Regions from separate parts of the Pseudoduganella aquatica genome, predicted to be linked through region 4. Evidence: predicted binding sites of a transcription regulator. Region 4 holds the regulator's gene; each other region holds the start of a gene.

Region 1 (7,527 bases), 710 kb from region 4:
TCACGTCGATCAGATGCTGCGGCGTCTCGATTTCCAGCTTCATCAGGTCCAGCAGATTGGTGCCGCCGGCAATAAAGCGGCTGCCCGGCGTGCGGAAGGCCGCTGCCGCCGCCTCGGCCGGGGACTGTGCGCGCTGATAGGTAAATGCCCTCATGCCGCCCTCCCCGCCGCGCCGCCCACTTCGGTGATCGCGTCCACAATGTTGGAATAAGCGCCGCAGCGGCAGATATTGCCGCTCATGCGCTCGCGGATCTCCTCTACGCTCAGCAGCGGCCTGGCGGCCAGGTCCTGGGTAACGTGGCTGGGCTTGCCCTGGCGGATCTCGTCCAGCACCGCCAGGGCCGAACAGATCTGGCCGGGGGTACAATAGCCGCACTGGTAGCCGTCGTTCTTGATGAAAGCGGCCTGCATGGGGTGCAGCTTGTCCGGCGTGCCCAGGCCTTCGATGGTGGTGATCTGCGCGCCCTCGTGCATGACCGCCAGGGTCAGGCAGGAATTGATGCGGCGGCCGTCCAGCAGCACCGTGCAGGCGCCGCATTGGCCGTGGTCGCAGCCTTTCTTGGTGCCGGTCAGGCGCAGGTGCTCACGCAAGGCGTCCAGCAGCGAGGTGCGCGCATCCAGGCTGAGTTCCTGGCGGACGCCGTTCACGGTGAACGCGCAGCGCACCGGCGGCAGGCTGGGAGACGGCGCGCCGTCCTGCGCATGTGCTTGCGCCATCGCCACCGGCGGCATGGCCGCCGCCGTGGCGGACAGCGCCCCTGCAATCAACAAGTCACGGCGGGAAATTTTAGTGCCAGGCAAGTCTTCCATGGTGCGCTTCCTCCGGGCTGGTGAAGCGAACCATTCTAGGTCAACTGCCGCAGACCTCTTGCACTGTTGCCTATCGACAGTAGCCGACTACTCCAGCGGCTGCGTCAGCTGCGTGCGCCACTCCTGCGGCGGCGCGCCGGTTTCCGGGCCAAGCACATAGGTCTCCACCAGATCCACCTTGGTGCGGTGGCCGGCGTCGGCAATTTGTTGGATAAAAGTGCCCCAGGCCTCGCCCAGGCCTTCATAAGCACCCTGATAAACAGTCTGCGCGGCGCGCATGGCCGGGATGGTGCCGGATTTGACGCGCCCCTGTTCCTTCACGGCGGCAGCCACCGGCAGGCAGATATCGAAATCAAAGGTATCGGTCGGGCGCCGGGAATGGTGCGTGAACCAGGGACCGGTGGGCGCCACGCCCTGCTCCTGCAGCGCCGCAAACAGCTCCTGTATGCCCGGCCCCATCACCGTCTGGATCTGGGTGGCGGGCACGGTGATATGGATGCAGGCAACAGCCTGCGCCGGCAAATCAACGATCTTGAACGTTTCAAGCATGGTGCGGCCTCCGGTGGGTGGATAGGCTTGCAATCATAGCAAACCCCTGTCAGCGCGCGCGCCGGTAATGCATGGCGACCGCGCCGTTGCTGAGCGGCTGCGCCGAGATCAACTCGAGCCGCCGTGTGCCGGGCAGTCCGCTCCAGTACAGGGTCGGGCCATGGCCGGCGATCCTGGGGTGCACGAGGAATTTGTACTCGTCGATCAGGTCCAGCCGGTCGAGCTCGGCCGCGAGCTTGCCGCTGCCGAGGAGTACGCCGTCCCGGGTGGCGTCCTTGAGCTTATGTATGCTCGCGCGCAGGTCGCCGGCGATGTGGTGGGTGTTGGTCCACGTGAAGCCGGTTCGCGCCGAGGACACCACGTACTTCGGCTTGGCCTCCAGCTTGACCGCCCACTCGCGCATCGCCGGCGGCGCCTCCGCAGCGCCGCGGGCGACAGTTGGCCAGTAGCTCTCCATCATCTCGTAGGTCGTACGGCCCCACAGCATCGCCCCGTGCTCGTCCATGAGGCGGGTGAAGAAGGCGTGCGTCTCGTCGTCGGCGATGCCCTCCTGGTGGTCGATGCAGCCGTCCAGGGTGACATTGATACTGAAGGTCAAGAGTCCCATCATGTCCTCCGTTCGGGGTCAGGCCTCCGGCGCCATCCAGACCAGGTTCCACAGGTGGCCGTCTATGTCCTCGAAGCCCTGGTCGTACATGAAGCCGTGGTCCTCCGGCGGGTGCGGCGTGCGGCCGCCGGCGGCGACGGCCTTGGCGATGAGGCTGTCAACTTCCTCCCGGCTTTCGCAGCTCAGGCAGATGACGACTTCATTGGCGTCCTTCGCCTGCACGACTGGCTTGTTGATCAGGGACTGGAAGAAAGGCTCGGCCGTCAGCATGGCCTGGATGGTGTCGCCGGCGATGTTCATGAATGCCGCGTTCTCGCCGCTAAACCGGTCGCTGAAAGTAAAGCCGAGCGAGGAAAAGAAGGCTTTGGACTTATCCAGGTCCTTCACCGGCAAGTTGAGGATGATCTGATTCTTCATGGCGTTTCCTTGGTCAAAGTGGTATGGGCAAACGGTGCTTCATCCCTACGACGGACGGCTGCGCACAAAATCGACACGCTTCGAAAAATATTTCCCCCTCCGTCCACTTTTCTCCTAGCCCGCCGCGTGGGCGGTCAGCTCCTGGGCGATATGGCCCTGCAGCACGTCCAGCAGCGGCTGCATCTGGTCCACGATGTGCCGGGCCTGGGCCGGCGCGGCGTCCGGCGACAGGTGTTCCAGGGCCAGGCACAGCTCGGCGAAGCTCATGGCGCCGACGGCGCGGGCGGAGGACTTGATGCGGTGGCCCAGCTCGGCCAGGCGCGCCATGTCCTCGTCGGCCATGGCCTGGTTCACTTCCACCATGCCGTCGCGCGCGGCGTCCAGGAACATCAGCGCGTACTTGCGCATCTTGTCGTGCTTGTTGCCGAAGGTTTGCGCCAGCGCGCCGATGTCGAACAGCTCGCCGCCGGCCTGCGGCGCGGGGACCGCAACGCTGACGGGCTCGTCGGCAACCGCGTCCGCCGGGCTCTCCGGCAGCGGCGTCTCGATCCCGGCGGCGGCGGACACGGCCGGCCGGCTGTCCTTGCGCGGCGGCCGCGTGCCCTCGCCGGCGCGCTGCACCATCCAGCGCGACAGCACCATGAACAGCAGGTTAGGCGCGATCGGCTTGGTGATGAACTCGTCCATGCCGGCGGCGATGCAGCGGGCCTGGTCGTCGCGTCCGGCGTTGGCCGTCATGGCGATCACCAGCGTGCCGGCCAGCTTGGGGTGCGAGCGGATCAATCGCGTGGCCTCGTAGCCGTCCATCACCGGCATCTGCACGTCCATCAGCACGCAGTCGAAATGCTCCTTGAGCAGCAGGTCGATGGCTTCCTTGCCGTTGTTGGCGATGCACACGGTGGCGCCCGCGTCCTCGAGCAGCTCCTGCCCCACCTGCTGGCTGAAAATATTGTCCTCCACCAGCAGGATGTTGGCGCCCTGGATGGTGGCCATCACGTCCGCCTGCAGCGTTTCGCTGTGGCGCTGCTCCAGGAAATTGGTGCCCTTGGCCAGCCGCGCGGTGAACCAGAACGTGCTGCCGTGCCCGCGCAGGCTGTCCACGCCCACGGTGCCGCCCATCAGTTCGGCCAGCTGCTTGCTGATCACCAGCCCCAGCCCGGTGCCGCCGTATTTGCGCGTGGTGGACGTGTCGGCCTGGTGGAAGGACTGGAACAGCTTGTCGATCTGCTCCCGGCTCATGCCTATGCCCTGGTCCTGCACCTCGAAACGCACCACGGTGTGGGTGTCGCGGTCCTCCACCGGCCGCGCGCGGATGTAGATCTTGCCGTTCTCCGAGAACTTGATGGCGTTGCTGGTGAAATTGAGCAGCACCTGTTCCAGCCGCAGCGGGTCGCCGCGCAGCTGGTGCTCCAGGCCCGGCCAGATCTCGAACACCAGCTCCAGCTCCTTGCGCGCGGCGCTCTCGCCCAACTGGCTGGACACATTGGCCAGCAAGGTCTCCAGCGCGAAGTCCAGCACTTCCAGCTCCAGCTTGCCCGCCTCGATCTTGGAGAAGTCCAGGATGTCGTTGATGATGCCCAGCAGGTGCTGGCCGGAATGGTAGATCTTCTGCAGGTAGTCGCGCTGCTTGGGGTGGGTGACCGATTTCAGCGCCAGGTGCGCCATGCCGATAATGCTGTTCATCGGCGTGCGGATCTCGTGGCTCATATTCGACAGGAAGTCGCTCTTGGCCTGGTTGGCGGCCTGCGCCTGTTCCTTCAGGTTGTGCAGCTCGGTGATATCGGTGGCCAGGCCGATCACGGCCGCAACGTCGCCATCGATATGCACCGGCGCCTTCACGGTCCACAGGTGCTGCACGGCGCCGTCGCGCCCCACATAGCGCTCCTCGCCGGCGCGCTTGATGCCGTCCAGGAAGACCTGGCGCTCCTCCTTCCAGGCCGCGTCCGCCTCTGCCGGCGGCATCAGTTCGCGGTCGCTCTTGCCGATGATCTCCTCCACCGGCATGCCCATCGCCTCGGCGGTCTTGGCGTTGACGTAGATATAGCGGCGCTGCTGGTCCTTCATGAAGACGCGGGCGTCCACGTTGTTGAGCACGCTGTCCAGCAGCAGGCGCTGCTCGATCGCGCTGCGGCGCGAGAAATACAGGGTCAGCAGGTAGCCGTAGATCAGCATGGTGACGATAAAACCGGTGGCCAGCGCGATCCACGGGAAATAGGCGTCCAGCCCGGTGTGCATGTCCGCGCGCTTGACGCGGAACAGCGCCTTCCACAGCGTGCCGTTGAAGTCGATCGGCAGCACCGTTTCCATGTATTCGTCGGGATTGGCCGGGGCCACCGGCACCGCCTCGATGGAGCCGTTGTCGTTGTACAGCAGGCGGTCGGTCTTTTCTATGGTCAGGCGGCGCTTTTCCACATCGGTGGAGCTGTCCGCGTACAGCAGCATGTGCACCTCGCGGATCGCCATTTCGTCGATCGCGCCCTGCACCAGCTTGGCTACCGAAAAGCCGATGCCGACCGAACCGATATAGGCGGCGCGGCGGCTGGCCACGTCGTGTATCGGCATGCCGCGCTTGTACACCGGCAGGCGCATGCCCAGGCCAATGTGCGGCACCGGTTTTTTCACCACCACCGGCTGGCCGGAGGCGCTGATCTGGCCGGTGTCGCGCGACAGCTCCATGGCGCGCGCAATGGCCGGGTTGACGCCGATGTCCACGCCGAAGCGCTCCATCACCATCTCCATCGGCTCCAGGTAGAGCAACACGGTGTACTGGTCGCGCCGGCCGGGCGGCTTGATGTCGAACTTGGGATAGCCGCCCGCATGCAGGCTGCGGTCGTTGCGCACCGCGGCCACAAAGGCGTCGCGGTCGGCGTCGCGCACCGGCACGGCGTAGTTGAGCGCTTCGATGGCAGGAAAATGCTGCGGCAGGTTCAGCGTGGACACGTACTCGTGGAACTGCTGGCGGCTGAGCGAGTCGCTGGTCTGGAACAGGGCCACCAGGCTGCGCACCACGTCCGAGTAGGATTTCACGCGCGCGGAAATGCTGTACTGGGTGCTGCGCGCCAGGTTGTCGAAGCGCTGGCGGTCGTCTTCCTCCACCGCGCGCGCCGCGTTCGCGTACAGCACCATGCCCACCGACAATGCCAGCGACAGGCCTATGCCCCAGAGCACAGTCCTTATATTAATCAGGCTTTTGAGCAGGGCACCCAGTTTACGCATTCACGGCCACTTCGTTCCAGTTGTTTTGCATTAAAGCAGCATACTATCAAACAGCATTTTTCAACCAGCGTTAACTGGCCATACCTGAGCCTAGCGAAACGCAAGCGATGAAGAAAGGTGAACGATTTCACAAGCTCCCGCTCTAACCATGTTGAGCAGGAGGGAAATCATGTTCATTTGTTCACGGCCAGCCACAGGGACGTTCATCATGGTAGCCGCTGCCAGCCTAGTCTGGGGCGGCGCTTGCATGGCCGCAGAGCGGGAGCACCGGGAATTCGAGGCGGAGCTGGCCGCGCCGGCCCGGCTGGCCAGCGCCGCAGCGGCGGACGGCGCGCGCGGGCAAGGCCTCATCGGCATGCACTTTTCACTGCCTGGCGCTGGCGCGCGGCGGGTTGCCTGGCAGCTGGAGCTGCGCAGTCCCGGCGGTGCAACCGTGCGGCGCTGGCGTGGTGCGGCAGCCACGCGGGCCGGCGTGGCCGACGCCACCGTGGTCTGCTGCGGCCCGCCTTCCGGTGCGGCTGCGGCCGCTGGCAGGGCGGCAAATTCCCTGCCCGACGGCGTCTATCAATTGCGCATGCGCGCCGAAGCCGGCGCCGGCAGGGCGCGCGAAGTCATCCGGCAGCAGTGGGATGTCGCCATGGGCGCGCCAACCCCGCTGGCGCTGGCGCAGTTCAGTCCGCTGCCCACGGCGCGCACCGCCCGCAGCCCGGCCGCCGCGCCGGCAGCGGGCGCCCTTCCCTACACCGTCTACTACGGCAACCTGCACAGCCAGACCAGCCACAGCGACGGCGGAGGCGCACTCGACCACTGCACCGGCGCGCAGGAGCCGCAAAGCGCGCCCTTCGGCCCGGAAGACGCTTTCGACTACGCCCGCCGCCACGGCCTGGACTTCCTGATGGCGTCCGAGCACAACCACATGTACGACGGCTCCGACGGCAGCAATCCATCCGCCGACCCGGATCAGGCCAGGGGCCTGTACCACGGCGGACTTGTGGCGGCCGCCGCCTACACGGCCGCGCACCCGGAGTTTCTGGCCATCTACGGCATGGAATGGGGTGTGATCAGCGGCGGCGGCCACCTGAACATCCTGAACAGCCCCGAGCTGCTGGGCTGGGAGCGCAACGCCGGCGGCGAGCTGCTGGCCGACATCGCCACCGCCAAGGGCAACTACGGCGCGCTCTACACCCTGATGCGCGAGCGCGGCTGGCTGGGCCAGTTCAACCATCCGAAAGAAAGCCAGTTCCGCGCCGTCGGCCAGCCCCTGGGCTACACCGAGGACGGCGACGCCGCCATGGCGCTGTGCGAGGTCATGAACAGCAACGCCTTTTCCGTCAATACGGACGAAACCGAGAACCGCCGCAGCAACTACGAGCCAGCCTGCCAGCGGCTGCTGGAAGCGGGCTACCACCTGGCCTTCGCCAGCAACCAGGACAACCACTGCGCCAACTGGGGCATGTCCTACACCAACCGCACGGCGGTGCTGCTGCCGGAAAACACCGCGCTGTCGTCCGCCGCCTTGCTGGACGCCATCCGCGCCCGGCGCGTCTTCGCCACCATGGACAAGCAGGCCCAGATCGTCCTCACCGCCAACGGCCGCCTGATGGGCGAGCGCTTCAGCAACAGCGGCCCGCTGACGCTGGACGTGCGCCACGCCAGCGCCACCGGCAGACAAGTAGCCGCGCTGGCCATCATATCGGGCGTGCCCGGCAAGCGCGGCTCCACCACCCAGCTGCCCCTCGCCGGCGCAGCCTCCGGCGGCGGCATCACCCTCACCCCGGAGCCGGGCGAGCACTACTACTACGCCCGCATCACCCAGGACGACGGCACCCTGCTCTGGTCCGCCCCGGTCTGGGTCAGCCAGCAGCCCGCTCCGCCATAAGCCAGCCGTCCCCAGGCATGCCACAATAGGCGGACCAACCCACTGCCGC
Region 2 (7,527 bases), 260 kb from region 4:
TCGCCGGCGTGCGCGTAGCGGGACAGGCCCGTGCAGGCCAGGCCTGTCAGGTGCGCATCGCAGGCCAGCGCGAGCCGCGCCGCCAGCGCCATGCGCCCGGCCGCCGGCAAGGACTGGCCGGCGTGCACCAGGATGCTCTTATAGGCCATGGAAATTCCTTGCCGGGATGGGACGAACGCCGCTCAGTGCGACATCAGCACGGGCAGCGTCATCGATTGCAGGATACGGCGCGTCACGCCGCCCAGTATGATCTCGCTCCAGCGCTGGTGGCCGTAGGCGCCCATCACCAGCAGGTCGGCGCCGAGGTCGGCGGCCAGCGACAGCAGCGCGCCGCCGATGTCGATGCCGCCCGCCGTGGCGTGCTGCTGCACCTCCACCTTGACCCCGTGCCGCGCGAGGAACAGCGCGATATCGGCGCCGGGCAGGTCGCCGTGGACGCCGTACTGCCGCTCCGCGTCGAACACCGCCAGCGTGACCTGGCCGCTGCGCTGCAGCAGCGGCAACGCGTCCGTGATGGCGCGCGTGGCCGCGCGGCTGCCGTCCCAGGCCACCAGCGCGTGCCGGTCCAGGTGCCGGAATGTGCCCGAGTAGGGCACCATCAGCACCGGCCTGCCGCCGTTCAGCGCCACGTATTCGGGCAGGGTGTGCAGCATGCGCGGGCCGCCGGAGTCCGGGTCGCTCTGGCTCAGCACCACCAGGTCGGCGTAGTGCGCCTGCTGCACCAGGCCGAAATCGGGATCGTCGTCGGTGTAGCGCCTTTCGTAGCTGATGGCGGCCGCCTGGGCCAGCTTCTCGAACAGCGCCAGCGCCTGCAGGTTGTCCTCCTTGACCGTGTCGAATACGTCCTGCGGCACCGGCGCGCCCCAGGTCATGCCGCCGCTGCGGTAGATGTCCATGGCCAGGCCGGTGAGCGCCGCGCCTGTCAGGTGCGCCTCATGGGTGCGGGCCAGCTCGGCGGCGAACTCGATGCGCGCGCTGGCGTGGGGGGATTGATCAACGTGGACCAGTATGGATTTATACGACATGGCAAGCTCCTTGAAATTCGCCGCATGCAATCGATGGGAGAGTACTTCAGACTACCAAATGCAATCCGCAGCTTTCATGATGCAGATCAAATTCGCCTTCATCAGCCGTGCCAATTGGGTGGGGCGTGCGCCTGGCCGGCGTTTTTGGCGCTAGTCTTGATCTGCATCAAATTTTGCTACTGACGCGCCCACTGGCGCCCGATAAAGTGATGTGGCTGCTTCAGCGCGCGTTGGAGGGAGTGACCATGCAACTGCAATTCCTGGGGGCGACCGGCACAGTGACCGGCTCGAAATACCTGCTCACGTCTGGCCGCGCCAGCATGCTGCTGGACTGCGGCCTGTTCCAGGGCTACAAGCAGTTGCGCCTGCGCAATTGGAACAAGCTGCCGGTGGCGCCGGCGGACGTCGGCGCGGTGGTGCTGACCCACGCCCATCTCGACCATAGCGGCTATCTGCCGCTGCTGGTGCGGGACGGATTCCGGGGCAGGATATATTGCAGCGAGGCCACCTACGATCTGTGCAAGCTGCTGCTGCCGGACAGCGGCCGCCTGCTGGAGGAGGAGGCCAACCACGCCAACCGGCACAGCTATTCCCGCCACACGCCAGCCTTGCCGCTCTACACCGAACGCGACGCGCTGAACGCGCTCAGACATTTTTCGCCGGTGCCGTTTGGCCGCCCGTTTGAAATTTGCGGCAAGCTGTGCGGGCAGCTGGCGCTGGGCGGGCATATCCTCGGCGCCGCCATTGCGACCGTGACCGACGGCAGCCGCACCGTCACATTTTCCGGCGACCTGGGCCGCCTGCACGACGCCATCATGGTCGAGCCCAGCCATATCGCCGGCTGCGACTACCTGGTGCTGGAATCGACCTATGGCGACCGGCTGCACGACGCAGCCGATCCGGCCCTGCGACTGGGCCAGGTCATCCGCGAGACCGCAGCGCGCGGCGGCGTCACCGTCATTCCCGCGTTCGCGGTGGGCCGCGCCCAGTCGGTGCTGTACGCGATCCACCAGCTCAAGCAGCGGGGGCTGCTGCCGCCGGCGCTGCCGGTGTACCTGAACAGTCCCATGGCCACCGACGCCACGGCGCTGTACCAGAAGCACCGCCGGCTGCACCGCCTGGACCATGCCGAATGCGAGGCCATGTGCCATGCGGCGCGCATCGTCAACAGCGTGGAGGAGTCGATAGCGCTCAACCAGCGCCGGATGCCCATGGTGATCATCGCGGCCAGTGGCATGGCCACCGGGGGCAGGGTGCTGCACCACCTGCGCGCATTTGCCGGGGACCCGCGCAACACCGTGCTGTTCGTTGGCTTCCAGGCCGGCGGCACGCGCGGCGCGGCCATGCTGGCGGGCGTGCCGGAGATTAAAATCTACGGGGAATACACGCCGCTGCGGGCCAGCGTGCACCAGATCGACAATCTGTCGGCGCACGCAGACGCCGGCGAGATCCTGAGCTGGCTGGGCCATTTCCAGCGGCCGCCGAAGCGCACCTTCATCACCCACGGCGAGCCGGCCGCAGCGGACGCGCTGCGCCACCGCATCAAGGAGCAGCTGCACTGGGACTGCCTGGTGCCCGACTATCTGGAACGGCAGGAGCTGGCATGACGCCCGGCGACGCCCCCGCAGGCGGCCTGCTGCTGCGCCGGCTCGGCATCGACACCTACCAGGAGCCGGTGGTCTACCTGCACCGGGACAGCGCCATTTGCAAGGCCGAGGGCTTCGAGGCGCGCGCGCGCATCGAGGTCTGGCGCGGCGCGACGCACATCCTGGCCACGCTCAACGTGGTGTACGACAGCCTGATCGGGATACAGCAGCTGGGCTTGTCGGAGGCGGCCTGGCGCGCGCTGGGCGGCATCGACGGCGACGTGCTGCGGGTGGCGCACGCGCGTCCGCTGCAGTCGCTGTCGGCGGTGCGGGCCAAGATCTACGGCCGGCCGCTGGGCGCCGAGGCGGCCGCGGCCATCGTGCGCGACGTGGCCGAGGGCCGCTACTCGGACATCGAACTGGCGGCGCTGATCACCGCCTGCTCCGGCGACCGCATGGACGTGGCCGAAACCATCGCGTTGACCCGCGCCATGGTGGCGGCCGGCCAGCGGCTGCGCTGGGACAGCGGGACCGTGCTGGACAAGCACTGCGTGGGCGGCCTGCCGGGCAACCGCACCACCTTGCTGGTGGTGCCCATCGTGGCCGCCTGCGGCCTGACCATACCCAAGACCTCCTCGCGCGCCATCACCTCGCCGGCCGGCACCGCCGACACCATGGAGACGCTGGCGCCGGTCGCGCTGGACCTGCCCACCATGCGGCGCGTGGTGGAAAGCGAGGGCGGCTGCATCGCCTGGGGCGGCGCCGTGTCGCTCAGCCCTGCGGACGACATGCTGATACGGGTCGAACGCCCGCTGGGGCTGGACAGCGACGGCCTGATGGTGGCCTCGGTGCTGTCGAAGAAGATCGCCGCCGGCTCCACCCACGTGGTAATCGACATGCCGGTCGGGCGTAGCGCCAAGGTGCGCTCGGCGCAGGCGGCGCGCGCGCTGGCGCAGCGCTTCCATAGCGTGGGCGGCGCGCTGGGCATAGGCGTGAGCGTGATTGCCAGCGACGGTAGCCAGCCGGTGGGGCGGGGCATCGGTCCGGCGCTGGAGGCGTGGGACGTGCTGGCGGTGCTGCAAAACCTGCCCGATGCGCCGGCCGACCTGCGCCAGCGCGCGCTGGCGCTGGCCGCCAGCCTGCTGGAACTGGGCGGCAAGGCCGGCGCCGGCCAGGGCCGGGCGCTGGCCGCCGGCGTGCTCGACAGCGGCGCGGCCTGGACCAAGCTGCAAGCCATCTGCGCCGCGCAAGGGGGCATGCGCGAGCCGCCCCGCGCGGCCCACACCCTTGTGCTGGGCGCGCTGCACCGGGGAAGGCTCACCGCCATCGACAACCGCCGCCTGGCGCAACTGGCCAAGCTGGCCGGCGCGCCCAGGGCGCCCGCCGCCGGCCTGGAACTGCACGCGCCGCTGGGTACGCTGCTGCGGCCGGGTCAGCCGCTGTTGACGCTGCACGCCGAGTCGCCCGGCGAACTGGCCTATGCCCTGGCTTACGCGGAGGCCCAGGACACGATATTTACGATACAGCAGGCATGAACAAGGCCATCGCGGCGCAAAGGGGCGGCGATGGACAAGGACTTGACGTGGATCAAACCCTGGTCCCGCCTTGGTCAACCATAATCGCCGCAGTACCGACAATGGAGGGGACGCCGATGAATACACTGCCGCAAGGTAGCGCGAATCAGCTCGCCGCCCAGGCCGCCGCGCCGGCCACAGGCAGCCGCAACGCGCTGGATCTGTATCTGCAAAGCCTGGCCGCGCGCGTGACGGGCGGCATTTCGCCCATCGCCATGCAGCTGGCGTTTCAGGACTGGTGGCAGCATTTGGCGGTGGCGCCCGGCAAGCGCGCCGAGCTGGCCAGCGCCTGGTGGCGCATGCTGGCCATCCCGGTGCCCCAGGCCGACGCCGGCGCGGACAGCCGCTTTGCCGATTCCGCCTGGCGCGCCTGGCCGTTTGCCGCCTACGCCCAGGGCTTCAAGCAGCTCGAGCAGTTCTGGAGCCAGGCCACCAGCGGCGTGCCCGGGGTCGCCCCGCACCATGCGGACGTGGTGGCGTTCACCGCGCGCCAGCTGCTTGACATGTTGTCGCCGTCCAACTACCCGTGGACCAATCCCGAAGTGATGCGGGCCGCACAGGCCAGCGGCGGCCGCAGCCTGATCGACGGCGCGCTCAACTGGCGCAAGGACTTGTGCCGCCGCCTGGCTTTGCCCGGCGCGGTGGTGGCGGAACCCGTGGGCGCGTCCTATACGCCGGGCAAGGAGGTTGCGGTCACGCCGGGGCAGGTCGTGTACCGCAACGCGCTGATCGAGCTGATACTGTATGCGCCGCAGGGCGAAAAAGTGTACCGCGAGCCGGTCCTGCTCGTGCCGTCGTGGATCATGAAGTACTACATCCTCGACCTGTCGCCGCACAATTCGCTGGTGCGCTACCTGGTGCAGCAAGGCCATACGGTGTTGATGATCTCCTGGTGCAATCCCGGCGCGGAAGCGCGCGACATGGGCATGGAGGACTATTTGCAGCGCGGCCTGTTTGCCGCGCTCGACCAGGTCCACGCCCTGTGCGGCGGCGCGCCGGTGCACGGGGTGGGCTACTGCCTGGGCGGCACGCTGCTGTCGATAGGCGCCGCCGCGATGGACTCGGGCGAGCATCCCGCGCACGGCAAACTGGCCACGCTGACCCTGCTCGCGGCGCAGACCGATTTCAGCGACCCGGGCGAGCTGGGCCTGTTCATCGACGACAGCGAACTGGCTTTCCTCGACGCCCTGATGTGGGACCAGGGCTACCTGAACGGCGACCAGATGTCGGCCTCCTTCCAGCTGCTGCACGCGCGCGACCTGGTATGGTCGCGCATGATGCGGGAATACCTGCTGGGCGAGCGCAGCGCGCCGAACGACCTGATGGCGTGGAACGCCGACAGCACCCGGCTGCCGTTCCGCATGCACAGCGAATACCTGCACGGCCTGTTTTTGCATAACGACCTCGCCGAAGGGCGCTACCTGGTGGCTGGCAAGCCCGTCGCGCTGTCCGACATCCATACGCCGCTGTTTGTGCTGGGCACGGAGCGCGACCACGTCTCGCCCTGGCGCTCCGTGTACAAGATACATCTGCTCTGCGGCGCGCCGTTCGACTTTGTGCTGGCTTCCGGCGGCCACAATGCGGGTGTCGTCTCGGAGCCGGGCCATGCCAACCGCAGCTACCGCATCCGGCCTGCGCATCGGTCGCCGAACGGCTACAGCAGTCCGGACGAATGGCTTGGGCAGTCCGAGTCCATCGAGGGCTCATGGTGGCCGCACTGGCAGCAATGGTTGCTGCGCCATTCGGACCGGCAGCGCGCCGCGCCGCCGGTGGTGGCGCCGGAACAGGTGCTGGGCCAGGCCCCAGGGAGTTTCGTGGTGCAGCGCTGAGGCCGGCCCGCCGCGCGCGGCCCTCAGATGCGCATGTTCTCGACCATGTAATCGATGAACACGCGCAGCTTGGGCGAAGCGTAGCGGCTTGCGGGCCACAGCATGGAGAAGGTCACCGTCTGGTCCATATAGCCCTCCAGGATGGTCTGCACGCGGCCCGCCTTGAGGTCGTCGGCAATGATGAAAGTGGGCAGGAAGGCGATGCCTTCGCCGCGCAGCAGCGCGTAGGCGATGGCTTCGATGGTGCTGCAGGTCATGCGCTCCTTGAGCTGCGGCTCGGCCTCGCCGGCGGCCAGCTTGAAAGGCCAGCGCTCTATGCGTCCGCTGGCGGGGAACTTGTGCAGCAGGCAGGCGTGCTGCGCCAGCTCGCGCGGATGGGATGGCGCGCCGTGCCGCTGCAGATAGGCCGGCGCGGCCACCACCACCTGCGGGCAGCTGCCGTTGCGGCGCGCGGCCAGGCGCGAGTCCTCCTGGGTGCCGGTGCGTATCACGGCGTCGAAGCCTTCTTCTATGATGTCCACCATGCGCTCGGACAGGTCGATGTCCAGCGCGATGTCCGGATAGCGCTGCATAAAGCCCGTCAGCGCGGGCATCACCAGGCCGGTCAATTGCGGCGTGCTGACGCGCAGGCGTCCGCGCGGCGCGCCCGACATCTCGGATAGCTCCGCCTCCGCCGCCGCCACCTCGCCGAGTATGCGGCGGCAGCGCTCCAGGAACAGCTCGCCCTCCGTGGTCAGCGTGATGCTGCGGGTGCTGCGGTGGAACAGGCGCATCGCCATCTTTTCCTCCATGCGCGCGATGCTTTTGCCCACCGCCGAAGAGGACACGCCGAAATCGAAGCCCTGGTCGAGGCTTTCCGCCTGGCCGCCATCCGTGGCAAGGAGGCCGGTTTCGACGGCGTTGAAATCCACGCCGCCAACGGCTACCTGTTCGACCAGTTCCTGCAGGACGGCAGCAACAAGCGCACCGATATCTACGGCGGCTCCTTCGAAAACCGCGCCCGCTTCCTGCTCGACACCACGCGCGCCATCATCTCCGTCTGGGGCAGCGACAAGGTGGCCGTGCGCATGGGCCCGAGCGGCAGCTGGGGCGACATGTCGGACAGCGACCCGGAAGGCCTGTTCACCTACGTGGCGCAGCAGCTTGCGCCGCTGAAGCTGGCCTATCTGCACCTGATCGAACCGCGCATCGCGGGCAATATCGAGGACGAGAGCAGGGACCAGGCGCCGGTGGCCGCTCAGCTGATACGCAAGCACTACAAGGGCGCCATCATCGCCGCCGGCGGCTTCAGCCAGGCTTCGGCGGAAGCCATTTTGCAGGCGGGCGACGCCGACATGGTGGCTTTCGGCCGCCACTTCATCGCCAACCCCGACCTGCCCGAGCGCTTCCGCAACGGCTGGGCGCTGAACGACTACGATCGCCCCAGCTTCTTCGGCGGCTCGGAAATCGGCTACACCGACTATCCCTTCCACCAGGCTGCTTGAGTTGTGGGGGGGCGAGCCGTGTTTTGCCT
Region 3 (7,527 bases), 860 kb from region 4:
CGCATGCGCGGCGTCGCCTTGCTGCGGCGGGCGCACCATCACCGCCAGGTCGGTCTGGTTGCTGGCCAGCCGTTCCAGCAGCTCGGCGCGGTTGTGCACCGTCAGGTTCAGCTTCACGCCTGGATGCCGGCGGGCGAACTCCACCATCAGGCGCGGGAAGAAGTAGTCGCCCGCGCTGATCACCGCCACGTTCAGCTTGCCGCCCGCGATGCCGCGAAACTGCGTCAGCGCCTCCTCGGCCTCCTGGAACTGCTGGATGATGGCGCGGCTGTGGTACAGCAGCTCGGCGCCGCCCGGCGTCAGGTAGACCTTCTTGCCCAGCTGCTCGAACAGCACCAGCCCGGCATGGCCTTCCAGCGTCTTGATCTGGGTCGACACGGCCGGCTGCGTCAGGTGCAGCTCGGCGGCCGCGCGGGAAAAGCTCAGGTGGCGCGCTACCGCTTCGAAGACTTTCAGCTGGCGCAGGGTGGCATGTTTCATCGGCGTCCTATGTATACAGCATCGTGTATGGAAATGACAAAAACCTTTAACTATACCTAATCATTGTCTGGGCCTACGATGCATTAGTCAACCGACATTATTCCAACAGGAGGAGCAGACCATGATGCAGATCGATACCGCCGACCTGGCAGACGCGCAGCGCGAGGCTTACAACGCCGCTTTTGGCGAACTGGGCCTGCGCTGGTACTGGGGCAGCAACGATTACACCGGCCAGATGGGCGTGGAGAGCCAGCGCGCCCACCTGCGCCGCTATGTGGAGAACCACCACCCGCACATGCTCAAGGTGTACGAGGCCGATTTCCTCGTGAACGCCATCCAGACCACCATGGCGCGCTGCCTGGAGGCGGCCCGTGCAGGGGGTGCTTTATTTAGCTTGAAATAAATGAAAGAATGTCGAATCTTAACCGCGGTCAAGGATATCGGTTTTTGCTTCTTCCACAATCATCTCGTGACACGGTCGACCAGACACAGTCCCACATAATAAATTTAATGGAGATAACGAAATGAAGCATGACGATGACATCGCGCCAGTGATCAGGCCTCCTTCGTACCGCTGGCTACAACTCATCATGGGCATTATCTGTATGGCCATGATCGCCAATCTGCAGTACGGTTGGACCCTGTTTGTGAACCCTATCGCCGACAAGTACGGCTGGAGCAAGGCCGCCATCCAGGTTGCCTTCACCATCTTCATCCTGACCGAGACCTGGCTGGTGCCAGTGGAAGGCTGGGCGGTCGACAAATGGGGACCACGTCCCGTAGTGCTGTTTGGCGGCCTGCTGTGCGCGCTGGGTTGGATCATGAACTCCTACGCCGACTCGCTGACCATGCTCTACATCGCGGCAGCCATCAGCGGCATCGGCGCCGGCGCGGTGTACGGCACTTGCGTGGGTTCGGCACTGAAATGGTTCCCGGATCGCCGGGGCCTGGCGGCGGGCTTGACGGCGGCGGGATTCGGGGCCGGATCGGCGGCCACCATTATCCCGATCTCCATGATGATCGCCAAAAGCGGCTACGAGTCCACCTTCCTCACCTTCGGCATCGGCCAGGGCGCCATTGTGATGCTGCTGGCGCTGCTGATGGTGCGTCCACCGGCCCACGTGCCGAGCAAGATCCAGAAGCAGACCAAGGTGCAGCAAGGCCGCGCCGAATTCGGCCCGTCGCAGATCATCCGCAAACCGGTGTTCTGGGTCATGTACACGATGTTCGTGCTGGTGGCTGCCGGCGGCCTGATGGCGACCGCGCAAATGGGTCCTATCGCCAAGGACTTCAAAATTGACGGCGTGACCTTCAACGTCATGGGCATGGTGCTGCCTGCACTGACCTTCGCCCTGGCCATCGACCGCGTGCTGAACGGCCTGACGCGACCCTTCTTCGGCTGGGTGTCGGACCAGATCGGCCGCGAGAAGACCATGTTCATCGCCTTCGCGCTGGAATCTGTGGGCATCCTGGCGCTGTACTACTGGGGCCGCGATCCTATCATGTTCGTGATCCTGACCGGCCTGGTGTTCTTTGCCTGGGGCGAGATCTACAGCCTGTTCCCCGCTACTTGCGCCGACACCTTCGGCACCAAGAACGCGGCGGGCAATGCCGGCCTGCTGTACACGGCCAAGGGCACGGCGTCGATCTTCGTGCCGCTGTCGAGCGTCATCACGGCGGCCACCGGCAGCTGGGAAGCGGTGTTCTTCGTGGGCTGCGGCCTGAACGCGGTGGCTGCCTTCATGGCCTGGTGGGTGCTGCGTCCGATGCGCAAACGCTTCATGGACACTGCCGTCACCCCGGTTGAAGTGGCCGACGAAAAAGGCCTGGCGGCCGCCGCCCGGCTTGCCAACTAGTCCAACCCCCTGACTGATACGCGCCGGCTGCAGCAGCAGCCCTGGCAGCCGCAGCTCCCGCTGCCGCCGCCGAGGGACTCTGCACGCCGGCGCCTTTCGAAACGAGAACGACATGATCAAACGCTGGCTGCGCTTCCAACACTTCGACACCGTGCGTTTCGGCACCGTGGAAGGCGACAAAATCCGCATCTACGAAGGCGATATGTTCGATGCGCCCACGCCGACCGATTACACCCTGCAGCTGTCCGACGTGAAGCTGCTGATGCCGGCGGTGCCCGGCAAGGTGCTGGCCATGTGGAACAACTTCCATGCGCTGGGCCGCAAGCTGGGGCTGGAACCGCCGCCCGAGCCGCTGTACCTGCTGAAAACGCCGAACTCCTACCTGGCCCCCGGCGCCACCATCCGCAAGCCGCTGTGCGAGGACAAGGTGGCGTTCGAAGGCGAGCTGGCCATCGTGATCGGCAAAACCTGTTTCAACGTCTCCGAGGCCGACGCCCCGGACCATATATTCGGCTATACCTGTGCCAATGACGTCACCGTGAACGACATCATCAAGCGCGATCCGACTTTTCCGCAATGGGTGCGGGCCAAGGGTTTCGACACCTTTTGCCCCTTCGGCCCGGTGATCGCCACCGGCCTGGACCCCGCCATGCTGGTGGTGCGGACCATCCTCAACAGCGAAGTGCGGCAGGACTACCCGATCAACGACATGGTGTTTTCCGCCGCCCAGCTGGTGAGCCGGATTTCCAAAGACATGACGCTGGATCCGGGCGACATCCTGCTGTGCGGCACCTCGGTCGGCGTCGGTTCGATGCGGCCGGGCAGCATTGTGGAGGTCGAGATCGACGGCATTGGCAAGCTCAGCAACCGTTTTGAGTAAAAACCAAGGAGCTGAAAATGAAAATCGCCATAGTAGGGGCGGGAGCAATAGGAGGATTGGTGGGGGCCAGGCTGGCCCTGGCAGGCGAGCAGGTGACGTTCCTGGTGCGGGGCGCCAATTTAATGGCGATCCGCAACAAGGGCATCAAGCTGATCGAGCATGACGGCACGGAGAAGGTGGCGGTCAACGTGACGGCCACGGACGACTACGCCGAAGCAGGACCGCAGGACGTGGTGATCCTGGCGCTGAAGGCGCACCAGGTGGCGGCCGTGGCCGACCAGCTGCCGCTGCTGTTCGGCCCGGAGACCAGCGTGGTCACCATGCAGAACGGCATACCGTACTGGTATTTCCACCGCCACGGCGGCAGCCTGGAAGGGCGGGTGGTGCACAGCGTGGACCCGGACGGCCTGCTGGCGGCGCGCATTGCGCCGGAACGCGTGATTGGCTGCGTGGTCTATCCGGCCTCGGAGCTGGTGGCGCCTGGCGTGGTGCGGCATGTGGAAGGCGAGCGCTTCCCGCTGGGCGAGCTGGACGGCTCGAACAGCGACCGGGTGCAAGCCATCTCGGCCTGCTTTACGCGGGCCGGCTTCAAGGCGCCGGTGCTGGACCATATCCGGTCCGAGATCTGGCTCAAGCTGTGGGGCAACCTGAGCTTCAACCCGATCAGCGCGCTGTCCCACGCCACGCTGGAGGGCATCTGCCAGTATCCGCTGGCGCGCGGCCTGGCGGCGGACATGATGCGGGAGGCGGAGGCGGTGGCCAACCAGCTGGGCGTGACCTTCCGCGTCACGCTGGACAAGCGCATCGCCGGGGCCGAGAAAGTAGGGCGGCACAAGACGTCGATGCTGATGGATATCGAGGCAGGCAGGGGGCCGGAAATCGACGCCCTGGTCGGCTCGGTGGTGGAACTGGGGCGGCTTACCGGCACGGCAACGCCCCATATCGACGCGGTCTACGCGCTGGTGAAAATGCTGGAGCGGACCATGGCCGATGAGAGAGGGCAGGTCAGGCTGCAAAAAATGGCGGCCTGATGAAGAAACGGACGTCTCACAAGGACGTCCGTTTTGCTTTGCGGCTGAATTACAGGCCGTAGGTGTATTTGGCGTCGCTCTTGTCGCCGCCGGTGCTGGCGTCCAGCTGTTCGCGCAGGTTGACGGCGAACAGGGTTTCAATGATGAACATCAGGCTGAACGGCGCTGCTTGTTCGGTGGCGGGACGGGTCTGTTTGCTGGTGATGGTGGTCATGATATTTCCTCTGAAGTTAAGAATGGGTGCCAACGCGTTTGGTATGAAACGAGTATAGGTAGACGCCCAGCACGCCGCCAATTGCGGACGCGCATATCAGATATCACCGGTAAGAATATTGCCTATGAAAAACCCGGTTTTTCCACATATTCCTAATTTCAGGATTCTTGACCGCGGTCAAGATTCGTGGCGGGTTACGGCGCTTCGCGCCTAACCCGCCCTACGCGGAAGTTGATCATTCGTAGGGCGGGTTAGCGGCGGAGCCGCGTAACCCGCCGGATCCGCCAGAGCCGCTAAATCTTGCCCTGGTTTTTGAGTCGGCTCAGCGTCTCCGGCGACAAATTCAGATACGCTGCCAGCTGCTTCTTCGGCAAGCGCTCAAACATCTCCCCATGCTTGCGCACAAAGCGGTGCACGCGGCCCGGCGCGTCCAGCAGATGCAGGGTAATGGTGTGGCCCATGATCTCGCTCATCAAATGCATCACCTCGTATTCGAAGCTTTGCTTGAGCTGGGAATGGCTTTCCAAAAACGCCACCCACTGCGGCATGGGCAGCTTGGCCACGCGCGCCTTGCTCACGCAGACGATGCTGTAAGGCGTGGGCGTCTTCAGGCGCCAGGCCGCGTAGCTGGTTTCAATGTCGCGCTCGGCCGCGAAGCGCAAAATCATTTCCTTGGCCTCCTGGTTGGTCACCACCCGCTTGAGTATGCCGTCCAGGATGAAATACTGCTCCATCTCGTGCACGCCCTGGTTCAGCAGCAGGTCGCCCTTCTGGCAATCGACCACGCTCAGGTAGGGCTCAAGCGCCGCCATCTCGCTTTCGCGCAGTTCTTTCAGCACGATATTTTGGCGCAGCTGCACGCGCAGCACATTGCGTTCGGGGTGATTGGCTAACAGCGTCATGGCTAGAAATTGATACCGATCTGGAAATGTTAAGCATCTTCCTTTGAATCTTGACCGCGGTCAATGAGAGAAAACAAGTGCTCTCGCTAATATGGCCTTCAACAACCGGCCCGTTTCATAACCACAATATAAGAGACACTCATCATGACCAATACCGCAGCGGCATCCGAGCAGACCGATGGTTTCCACCTGGTAGTCGACGCCCTCAAGCACAACGACATCGACACCATTTACGGCCTGGTCGGCATCCCGATCACCGACCTGGCGCGCCTGGCGCAAGCCGAAGGCATGCGCTTCATCGGTTTCCGTCATGAGCAGCACGCCGGCAACGCCGCCGCCATCGCCGGCTACATGACGCAGAAGCCCGGCATCTGCCTGACCGTGTCCGCGCCCGGCTTCCTGAACGGCCTGACCGCGCTGGCCAACGCCACCACCAACTGCTTCCCGATGATCCTGATCAGCGGTTCCAGCGAACGCGAAATCGTCGACCTGCAGCAGGGCGACTACGAAGAGATGGACCAGCTGAACGCGGCCAAGCCTTACGCCAAGGCCTCCTACCGCATCAACAAGGCCGAGGACATCGGCATCGGCGTGGCGCGCGCCATCCGCGCCGCCGTGTCGGGCCGTCCCGGCGGCGTCTACCTGGACTTGCCGGCGCAGCTGCTGGCACAAGTGATCGACGCCGAACACGGCCGCCGCTCGCTGGTGAAGGTAGTGGATGCGGCGCCGCGCCAGATTCCTGCGCCGGACTCGGTGCAGCGCGCGCTGTCGCTGCTGCAAGGCGCGAAGAAGCCGCTGATCCTGCTGGGCAAAGGCGCAGCCTACGCCCAGGCCGACGCCGCCATCCGCGCGCTGGTGGAAGAGTCCGGCATTCCCTACCTGCCCATGTCCATGGCCAAGGGCCTGCTGCCGGACACCCACGAGCAGTCGGCCTCGGCGGCCCGTTCCTACGTGCTGGCCGAAGCGGACGTGGTGATGCTGATCGGCGCGCGCCTGAACTGGCTGCTGGCGCACGGCAAAGGCAAGACCTGGGGCAGCCCCAAGCAGTTCATCCAGATCGACATCTCGCCCACCGAGATCGACAGCAACGTGGCGATTGCCGCGCCGGTGATCGGCGACATCGGCTCCTGCGTGACGGCGCTGCTGGACGGCATCCGCGCCAGCGGCCAGGGCAAGCCTGATCCGGCCTGGACCGGGGCCATCGCCGAACGCAAGGACAAGAACCTGACCAAGATGGCGGGCATGCTGGCGCAGAACCCGTCGCCGATGAACTTCCACAGCGCGCTGCGCTCCATCCGCGACGTGCTGAAGACCCGGCCGGACATCAACGTGGTCAACGAAGGCGCCAACACGCTGGACTTTGCGCGCAGCATTATCGACATGTACGAGCCGCGCAAGCGTTTCGACTCGGGCACCTGGGGCATCATGGGCATCGGCATGGGCTTCGCCATCGGCGCGGCGGTCACCAGCGGCAAGCCGGTGGTGGCGATCGAAGGCGACAGCGCCTTCGGCTTCAGCGGCATGGAGCTGGAAACCATCTGCCGCTACGAGCTGCCCGTGACCACCATTATCTTCAACAACAACGGCGTGTACCGCGGCACCGACGTCAACCCCACCGGCGGCAAAGACGTGGCGCCCACCGTGTTCGTGAAGAACGCCCGCTACGACAAGATGATAGAAGCCTTCGGCGGCGTGGGCTACCACGTCACCACGCCGGAGGAAATGACGCGCGCACTGACCGAGGCCATCGCGGCCGGCAAGCCGGCGCTGATCAACGCCGTCATCGACGAAACCGCCGGCACGGAGAGCGGCCGCCTTACCAATCTGAACCCCAGCACCGCAGGCAAGAAGTAAAAACCGAACAACACCAGGAGACTTAAATGACCAAACCATTAGAAGGCATCAAGATCATCGACTTCACCCACGTGCAGGCTGGCCCGGCATGCACCCAGCTGCTGGCCTGGTATGGCGCCGATGTGATCAAGGTCGAGCGCCCCGGCGCGGGCGACGTGACGCGCTCGCAGCTGCGCGACATTCCCGGCGTGGACGCGCTGTACTTCACCATGTTGAACAGCAATAAGAAGTCGCTGACGCTGGACACCAAGACGCCTGAAGGCAAGGAAGTGCTGACCCGTTTGATCAAGCAGTCGGACGTGCTGGTGGA
Region 4 (7,527 bases):
TAAATTTCCTCGGAATAGGTGCTCAGTATCAGCACCGCCATGCGCGGGCACCCGGCGCGCAGCATCTTCAGCAGTTCCAGGCCGTTCTTGCCCGGCATGGTGATGTCCACCAGCGCCACGTCGAACTGCTGCTCGGCCACGCGCTGCATGGCCTCCTGCGCGTTGCCCGCCTCCCCCGTCACGGCGATGCCGCTGGCCGTACCCAGCATCAGCCGCACGCCGTTACGTGCAATCGCATGGTCGTCCACCAGCAGGACGGTGATTTCGTCATGCGTCATCTTGATTCTCCTCCAGCGGCAGGCGCAGCATCAGCACGGTGCCGTCCGGGCCGCCGGTGATGGCCAGCTGGCCGCCAAAACTGCGGCTGCGTTCATGCATGCCCAATATGCCCCAGGACTCCCGGCTTAGCAGCCCCTCGGCGGCGATGCCCTTGCCATTGTCGCTCACCGTCAGCCGCAGCGCGCCCGGCTCGCACGCCACATCTATCGTCGCTTGCGTGGCCTGCGCGTGGCGCACCACATTGGTCAGCGCCTCCTGCACGATGCGGAACAGCATGGTGCTGCGGTCCGCGTCCAGCTCCAGCGCGGCGGCTTGCGCGTCGATGCGGCACACGCAGCGCAGGCCGGCCCGCAGCGCCACCTGGTCCGCATACCATTCCAGCGCGGCCCACACGCCCAGCTGGTCCAGCACGCTGGGGCGCAGGTCGGTAATCACGCGGCGCACCGTTTCGATGGCGCTCTGCACCAGGTCCGCCGTGTCCGCCAGCAGCGGCTCGGGCGTGCTGCCCGCCGCCACCGCGCGCTCCTGCGCCACCAGGATGTAGGCGCGGATGCCGGTCAGCAGGCCGCCCAGTTCGTCGTGGATTTCCTGCGCAATGCGCTTGCGCTCTTCCTCCTTGATGCGTTCCTGGTGCGCGCCCAGGCGGCGCAGCTCGTCCTGCGACTGGCGCAGCGCCTGCTCGGCCGCCTTGCTGGCGGAGATATCGATCAGTATGCCTTGCAGCACAGGCCCGTTGGGGCCGGGCACGGGATCGGCCTGGTCGCGCACCCACAGCTCGCCGCCGCCGCGCGGCAGCAAGCGGTATTCGACGCGCAGCGCGCGGGCGGCGCTGCGGCAGGCGCACACTTCCGCCCAGGCAGCATCCCTGTCGTCCGGGTGCATGCGGGCGCGCAGCAGGCCGGAGTCGGCCAGCCATTCCTCGGGCGTGTAGCCCAGCAGCATGCGGATTTGCGGACTGACATACTGCAGCGCCCCGCAGGCGCCGGTGCCGGCCACGTAGCTGACGGCGTGGATTTGCTCGACGAGCGTACGGAAACGGGTCTCGGCCTGCTGCTTGTCCAAGCGCAGGCGCTGTTCGCGCAGCATGCGTTCGATGCCGGCCGGCAGCAGCTCCAGGTAGCGCCCGTCCGTGTCCTTGACCAGGTAGTCGCGCGCGCCGCGCCGCATGGCTTCGGCCGCCACGGTGGCGCTGTCGGCCCCGGTCAGCATCATCACCGGCGGCGCGGCGCCCTCGCCGCCGGCCAGCTTGGCCAGGCTGGCGAGGAATTCCAGGCCGGTCAGGTCCGGCAGGTTGTAGTCGAGCAGCACGCAGTCCACCTGGCCGGACAACGCCAGTTCCAGCCCCTGCTGGCCGGTTTCCGCCTCCAGCAGCGCATAGGCGCCGGCCGCGCGGAAGGCGCGGCGGCAGGCCATGCGGTCCACCATGTCGTCCTCGACGATGAGGACGCGCACAGGTTCCGTGGCGGCGGTGTTCGGCTTGTCCATCATTCAGGGCATCTCGCTGACGGTCCAGTAGCGGTCTATCGAGCGCACCACCTCGACGAAGGCGCGGTAGTCGACCGGCTTGGCCATGTAGCCGGCCACGCCCAGCTCGAAGCTGCTCAGCTTGTCCTGCTGCTCGGCCGAGGTGGTCAGCACGACCACAGGGATGGGCCGCAGCGCCGCGTCGTGCTTGGCTTCGCGCAGGAACTCGATGCCGCTCATGATGGGCATATTCAGGTCCAGCAGGATGATGCAGGGCCGCGCACAGTCCGCGCTGCGCAGGTAATCCAGCGCGGCTTCGCCGTGCTCGACCGCCACCACGGGGTTGCCCACGCCGATTTCCTTCAGCGCGCGTTTAATCGTCATCACGTCCACGGTGTCGTCTTCGACCAGGAGGATGGGCTTGCTGGCATTCTTCATAGGCATTCCTTGGGCCAGGTGAAATAGAAAGTGGCGCCGGCGCCGGGCGCCGACTCGACCCAGACCCGGCCACGGTACATTTCCACGATCTTCTTGACCAGCGCCAGGCCCACGCCGGTGCTTTCCACGCGGTCGCGCGGGGCCAGGGTCTGGAACAGCTGGAAGATGCGCTCGAAATGGCGCGGCTCGATGCCGGGGCCGTTGTCCGTCACGGCAAAGCGCCAGTGGCTGCCGTCGTCCTCGCAGCTGACGGTCACCTGGCCGTCCGGACGGTGCATGTATTTGATGGCGTTGGAGATCAGGTTGTGGAACACCTGCTGCAGCCGGGTCGGTTCGCCGGCCACCGTGGGCAGGCCCGGCGCCACCGTGATGGCGATGCCGGGCGGCGGCGCCAGCAGGTCCAGCACCTCGGCCAGCACCTTGTTCAGGTCCACCAGGGCCACGGCCTCGCGCACCCGTCCCACGCGGGAGTACTGCAAGATGCCGTCGATCAGCGCGCCCATGCGGTGCACGCGGTTGATGAGCAGGCGCATATGCTCCTTGCCCTCGTCGTTGAACAGGGCGGCGTAGTCGGTGGCCAGCCAGTCCGCTAGCGAGCCGATGCCGCGCAGCGGCGCCTTCAGGTCGTGCGAGACCACGTAGGCGAAATTGGTCAGTTCCTCGTTGGCGCTGCTCAGTTCCTGCAGCAGTTGTTCGGACTTCTGCTCGGCCAGCTTGCGTTCGGTGATGTCGCGCACCAGGCCGGTGTACATGCGCTTGCCGCCCAAGGTCATCTCTGCCACCGACAAGTCCATGGGGAAGACGCTGCCGTCGCGCCGCAGGCCCTGCACTTCGCGGCCCTTGCCGATGATGCGTTTTTCGCCGGTGGCGCGGTAATGCGCCAGGTAGCCGTCGTGCGCGCTGCGGTGCGGCTCCGGCATCAGCATATTGATGTTGCGGCCCGCCACCTCCGCCTCGCGGTAGCCGAACATGCGCTCGGCGGCGGGGTTCAGGCGTTCCAGCATGCCGTGTTCGTCGATGGTGATAATGCCGTCCACCGCCGTTTCAAACACGGCGCGCATGCGCGCTTCGCTCTCCTGGAGCGCCTGTTCGGCGGCCTTGCGGGCGCTGATGTCGTGGATGGTGGCCATCACCATGGTCTGGCCGTCCGGGCTGCGCAGCGGCGACAGGCTGACCTCGACCGGGAATTCGCGTCCCTCGCGGTGGCGGCCGGACAGCTGGGCCCCCGCGCCCATCGCGCGCGGATGCGGCTCGGCGGTGTAGCCTTCGCGCAGCGCCTGGTGGCCGTGGCGGAAGCGTTCGGGTATCAGCGTCTCCACCGGCAGGCCCTGCAACTGCTCCTGCGTGTAGCCGAACAGCGCTTCCAGGGCCGGATTGGCGAGCGCAATCGCGCCGCCGCGGTCTACGATGAGGACGGGATCGGTGGCGGCTGCCAGTAGCCAGGCCAGGCTTTGGTCGGCGATGGGGGGATTTTGCATGCCGCAATCATACGAAAGATGCCCGCCCCGGTAAAGCCTTAGTGTCCGCAGCGGAAATTCGGCGGCAATTTGACCTGGATCAAACCAGCCACTGACGCGGAACGCCCGCTTCCCATACAGTTACACCCATGGGAACGGCGGAGAACGCAATGCACTCGGTAGACAGCGAAACGGCGGCGGAACTGGAGCGCATGCTGTTGAGCGAGCGGGCGCGAGCGGCGCGCAAGCAGGCAACGTGGGAGCTGGAGGTGGTGGAACTGGCGCTGGCGCGGCTGGCGGACGGCAGCTACGGCGCATGCCGCCAGTGCGGCGCGGCCATTGCGCTGGCCCGCTTGCTGGCGCAGCCGTCGGCTGCGCACTGCCTGGCTTGTCAGCAAAACATCGAGCGGCGCTACCAGGTGGAACAGGAATAGAGGACGGGAAGCAGGCGGGGCGCCAGACAGCGCCTCAGGCGGCTTCGCACTCAGGGGCAAAGCGGCCGGCGGCCAAGTCTTGCAGGCCGGCCAGATCCAGGATGCGCAGGTCGCGGTTGTTCAGGCTGATCCAGCCGGCCTTGCGGAAGCGCGCCAGCAGGCGGCTGATGCTCTCGATGGTCAGGCCCAGGTAGCCGCCGATGTCCTCGCGCGACATGCGCAGCTGGAAGCTTGCAGGCGAGAAGCCGCGCGCCGCGTAGCGGGCGCCCAGGGAGGTCAGCATCAAGGCCAGGCGCTGTTCGGCGCGCATATTGCCCAAAAATAGGGCAACCGCCTGTTCGCGCTGGATTTCACGCGCCATGACGCGGTGGAACTGGTGCATCAGCTCGGGCACTTCGGCCACCAGCTCCTGCAGGCGGCCAAAGGGGATTTCGCACACTTCGCTGTCCTCCAGCGCCACCGCGCTGCAGCTGTGCTGGCCGGTGCCTATCGCTTCCATGCCCAGCAGGTCGCCGGCCATGTGGAAGCCGGTAATCTGCTGCTCGCCGCGCTGGTTCACCTGCGCGGTCTTGAAATGCCCCAGGCGCACCGCGTACAGGCTGCCGAATCCCTGCCCCATGCTGAACAGCTGCTCGTCGCGCTGCACTTTGCGGCGGCGCGAGATGATCTGCTCCAGGCGGTGCATCGCATCCTCGTCCAGTCCCTGCGGCAGGCACAGGCGGTTGAAGCTGCACAGGCCGCAGCGCGGCTGGGGCTGCGCCTTGGCTGGGGCGGAAGATGCGATGTGGATGGTGGCGGTGGTCATGGTCGGCTCCGGTGCATGGGCTGCGCTGTCGATGCGGACAGTATCGCCCGCACCGGGCCTGGGCGGTATCGGGTATTCCGGCTGGCTGCTGTAGGGGATCCCCTACAGGCCAGCTCAGAAGGTGATTTTCAGCGCCGACGGCGCGCCGCCCAAGGCGCCGGGCGCGCTGGAAATACCCTCCACCGTCAGGCCTTCCTGGGTCTGGCGGAATGGCAGCGCGCCGTCGCGGCCCAGCTGTTCCACGCCCCTCACCTTGCCGGCGCCCGGTCCCAGTACGCGCAGCACCACCGAGCCGTCGCGCGGCGCGCCGATGGCGTAGACCGCCGTGCCCTTGGATGTGAAACGCCATCCCTCCTCGCCGAACTGCTTCCAGGGGCGGGTGCCGTAGATGGCCTCGCCATTGGCGTCCAGCCATGCGCCCACGTCCAGCAAGGTGCGCTGCTGCTCCTCGGGGATGGTGCCGTCGGCCTTGGGCGAGAGATTGAGCAGGTAGAAGCCGCCCTTGCTCGCCGTGTCGACCAGGCGGCCAATAATGGCGGCGCCGCCGGCCACCTTCATGCCGTTGGTGTAGCCCCACGTGCTGCCTATGGTGTCGTCCACCATCCACGGGCCGGGCCGGATGTCCGGCGGCGAGCGCACGCCTATCTTTTCAAAGTCGATAATGGATCCGACCTGTTGGGCGTCGTCGTTGCTGGGCGCGTAGGCGACGAATTTGGTGCTGATCGAGACTTCCTTGTTCCAGGCCTGGGCGCGGTTGTAGTAGTAGGCCGCCACGCGCAGCTTGAGCGGGTCCAGCACGCGCAGGTTGACGCCGTTGTCGAACCACAGAATGTCGGGCTGGTACTGGTCGATCAGCTCCAGGTTGCGGTTCACCCAGTCGGTCAGGAAGCGCGCCATGGCGGGCTGGCTGCGATCGGCCACGTTGTAGAAGGCCGCCCATTCCGGGTCGTACAGGTCGGCCTTGGCCGCTTTCAGGCGGGCTTCCAGCGCTTCGGGCGGGTTGATGAAGGTGAAGTTCTCCACCCCGTGGTTGGACACGCCGAACTTCATGCCCTCCTTGCGCACGGCGGCCGCCAGTTCGCCTATCAGGTCGCGCTTCGGTCCCATGCGCTTGGCGTTGAAAGGCGTAACATGGCTGTCCCAGAGCGCGAAATTGTCGTGGTGCTGGGCGGAGGGCATCACGAACCGGGCGCCGGCGCGGCGGAACAGCGTGGCCCACTGCGCGGCGTCGAACTTCTCCTGCTTGAACCGGGGGATGAAATCCTTGTAGCCAAAGCGTTCCGGCGGCCCGAAGGTTGCGGTGTGCCAGGCCAGGTCGGCGCCGTACATATGCTTTTCATACCATTCGTTGTGGTAGGCGGGCACCGCGTACACGCCCCAGTGCATGAAGATGCCGAACTTGGCGTCCTCGAACCAGGCCGGGGTGCGGTAATTCTTGCGGATAGACTCCCAGTCCGCCGCGTAGGGGCCGGGCGGCAGCGGCGTGGCGACGGCGGCATCGGCAGCGGCCACGGTGGCCGGGGTGGCGGGCGGCCCCATCACGCCGTAGTCGTACAGCTTGGACTCGGGCACGCCGCCCCGGTCCGGCTTGGGCAAGGGGCCGGCGTCGGCACCGGTCAGGGTGGAAGCGAGGACGGCCAAGGTTAGACCGGACAGCAATGGCGCGCGCAGCATGGTTTGCCCCTGTAATTATAGAAATGACGACTAGCGTATCGCGCGGGCGCATTTCGCGCACGTTTCGCTTTGTATCACTCATAAACATGATTAGATTGCGCCAGCCGTTGACACTGGCGTGACGACTATCGATACTCGGAAGCCATCCTAATCAGACCTATAACAATACCCCCATGGCAGTCATCACCGAGATTGAAGACCTGCGCCTGCAGGCCAAGCGTCGCGTCGCAAAAGCTATTTTCGGCTACGTCGATTCCGGCTCCTACACCCAGGGCACCATGCGCGCCAACAAAAGCGACCTGGAAGCCATCCATCTGCGCCAGCGCGTGGCCGTGAATGTGGACCAGCGCAATACCGCCACCACGCTGGCCGGCCAGGATGCGTCCATGCCGGTGGCGCTGGCCCCGGTAGGCCTGACGGGCCTGAACTACGGCGACGGCGAGATCCTGGCAGCGCAGGCGGCCGAGGAATTCGGCGTGCCCTTCACGCTCACCACCATGAGCATCTGCTCCATCGAGGACGTGGCGGCGGCCACCACCAAGCCGTTCTGGTTCCAGCTCTACGTGATGCGCGACCGCGCCTTCGCCGCCGACCTGATCGCGCGCGCCAAGGCCGCCAAGTGCTCGGCGCTGGTGCTCACGCTGGACCTGCAGATCCTGGGCCAGCGCCACGCGGACCTGCGCAACGGCCTGACCGTGCCGCCGCGCCCTACCCTGTCCAATATCGCGGACATGCTGAGCAAGCCGTCGTGGTGCGCCAGCGTCCTGCTGGGCAAGCGCAAGACCTTCGGCAACCTCGACGGCCACGTCAAGGGCGCGCAGGGCCTGTCCACGCTGATGGCCTGGGTGGGCCAGCAGTTCGACCCCACGCTGAACTGGGACGACGTGGAATGGATACGCAAGCAATGGGGCGGCAAGCTGATTTTGAAAGGCATCCTCGATCCGGAAGACGCGAAAATGGCCGCCCGCACCGGCGC

The links. The regulator FNR, encoded in region 4, switches genes on or off when oxygen is low (the NO sensors DNR and NnrR bind a similar motif). The targets are predictions, from matches to a motif close to TTGATNNNNATCAA.
Region 1: KT882_RS20300 (CehA/McbA family metallohydrolase) is a predicted target of FNR. The motif match lies at 5,620-5,633, and genes of this name have one in related genera.
Region 2: KT882_RS18245 (PHA/PHB synthase family protein) is a predicted target of FNR. The motif match lies at 4,189-4,202, and genes of this name have one in related genera.
Region 3: oxc (oxalyl-CoA decarboxylase) is a predicted target of FNR. The motif match lies at 5,414-5,427, and genes of this name have one in related genera.

The regions. Positions count from the first base shown of each region.
Region 1 is NZ_CP086370.1:4,550,589-4,558,115, forward strand. Features, by position in the region: gene KT882_RS20270 (FAD binding domain-containing protein) at 1-154, opposite strand, end outside; gene paoA (aldehyde dehydrogenase iron-sulfur subunit PaoA) at 151-810, opposite strand; gene KT882_RS20280 (GyrI-like domain-containing protein) at 898-1,359, opposite strand; gene KT882_RS20285 (dihydrofolate reductase family protein) at 1,409-1,969, opposite strand; gene KT882_RS20290 (VOC family protein) at 1,985-2,383, opposite strand; gene KT882_RS20295 (CHASE domain-containing protein) at 2,498-5,599, opposite strand; gene KT882_RS20300 (CehA/McbA family metallohydrolase) at 5,847-7,478, shown strand.
Region 2 is NZ_CP086370.1:4,100,540-4,108,066, reverse strand. Features, by position in the region: gene KT882_RS18265 (universal stress protein) at 1-149, opposite strand, end outside; gene KT882_RS18260 (universal stress protein) at 183-1,025, opposite strand; gene KT882_RS18255 (MBL fold metallo-hydrolase RNA specificity domain-containing protein) at 1,271-2,632, shown strand; gene KT882_RS18250 (thymidine phosphorylase family protein) at 2,629-4,146, shown strand; gene KT882_RS18245 (PHA/PHB synthase family protein) at 4,263-6,014, shown strand; gene KT882_RS18240 (LysR substrate-binding domain-containing protein) at 6,038-6,793, opposite strand; gene KT882_RS18235 (oxidoreductase) at 6,773-7,498, shown strand.
Region 3 is NZ_CP086370.1:2,980,006-2,987,532, forward strand. Features, by position in the region: gene KT882_RS13260 (LysR family transcriptional regulator) at 1-480, opposite strand, end outside; gene KT882_RS13265 (hypothetical protein) at 602-883, shown strand; gene oxlT (oxalate/formate MFS antiporter) at 1,005-2,336, shown strand; gene KT882_RS13275 (fumarylacetoacetate hydrolase family protein) at 2,449-3,216, shown strand; gene KT882_RS13280 (2-dehydropantoate 2-reductase) at 3,234-4,247, shown strand; gene KT882_RS13285 (hypothetical protein) at 4,297-4,461, opposite strand; gene KT882_RS13290 (Crp/Fnr family transcriptional regulator) at 4,755-5,363, opposite strand; gene oxc (oxalyl-CoA decarboxylase) at 5,508-7,217, shown strand; gene frc (formyl-CoA transferase) at 7,244-7,527, shown strand, end outside.
Region 4 is NZ_CP086370.1:3,837,555-3,845,081, forward strand. Features, by position in the region: gene KT882_RS17145 (response regulator) at 1-278, opposite strand, end outside; gene KT882_RS17150 (hybrid sensor histidine kinase/response regulator) at 268-1,767, opposite strand; gene KT882_RS17155 (response regulator) at 1,768-2,181, opposite strand; gene KT882_RS17160 (sensor histidine kinase) at 2,178-3,659, opposite strand; gene KT882_RS17165 (TraR/DksA C4-type zinc finger protein) at 3,809-4,072, shown strand; gene fnr (fumarate/nitrate reduction transcriptional regulator Fnr) at 4,107-4,877, opposite strand; gene KT882_RS17175 (alpha-L-fucosidase) at 4,992-6,551, opposite strand; gene KT882_RS17180 (alpha-hydroxy acid oxidase) at 6,725-7,527, shown strand, end outside.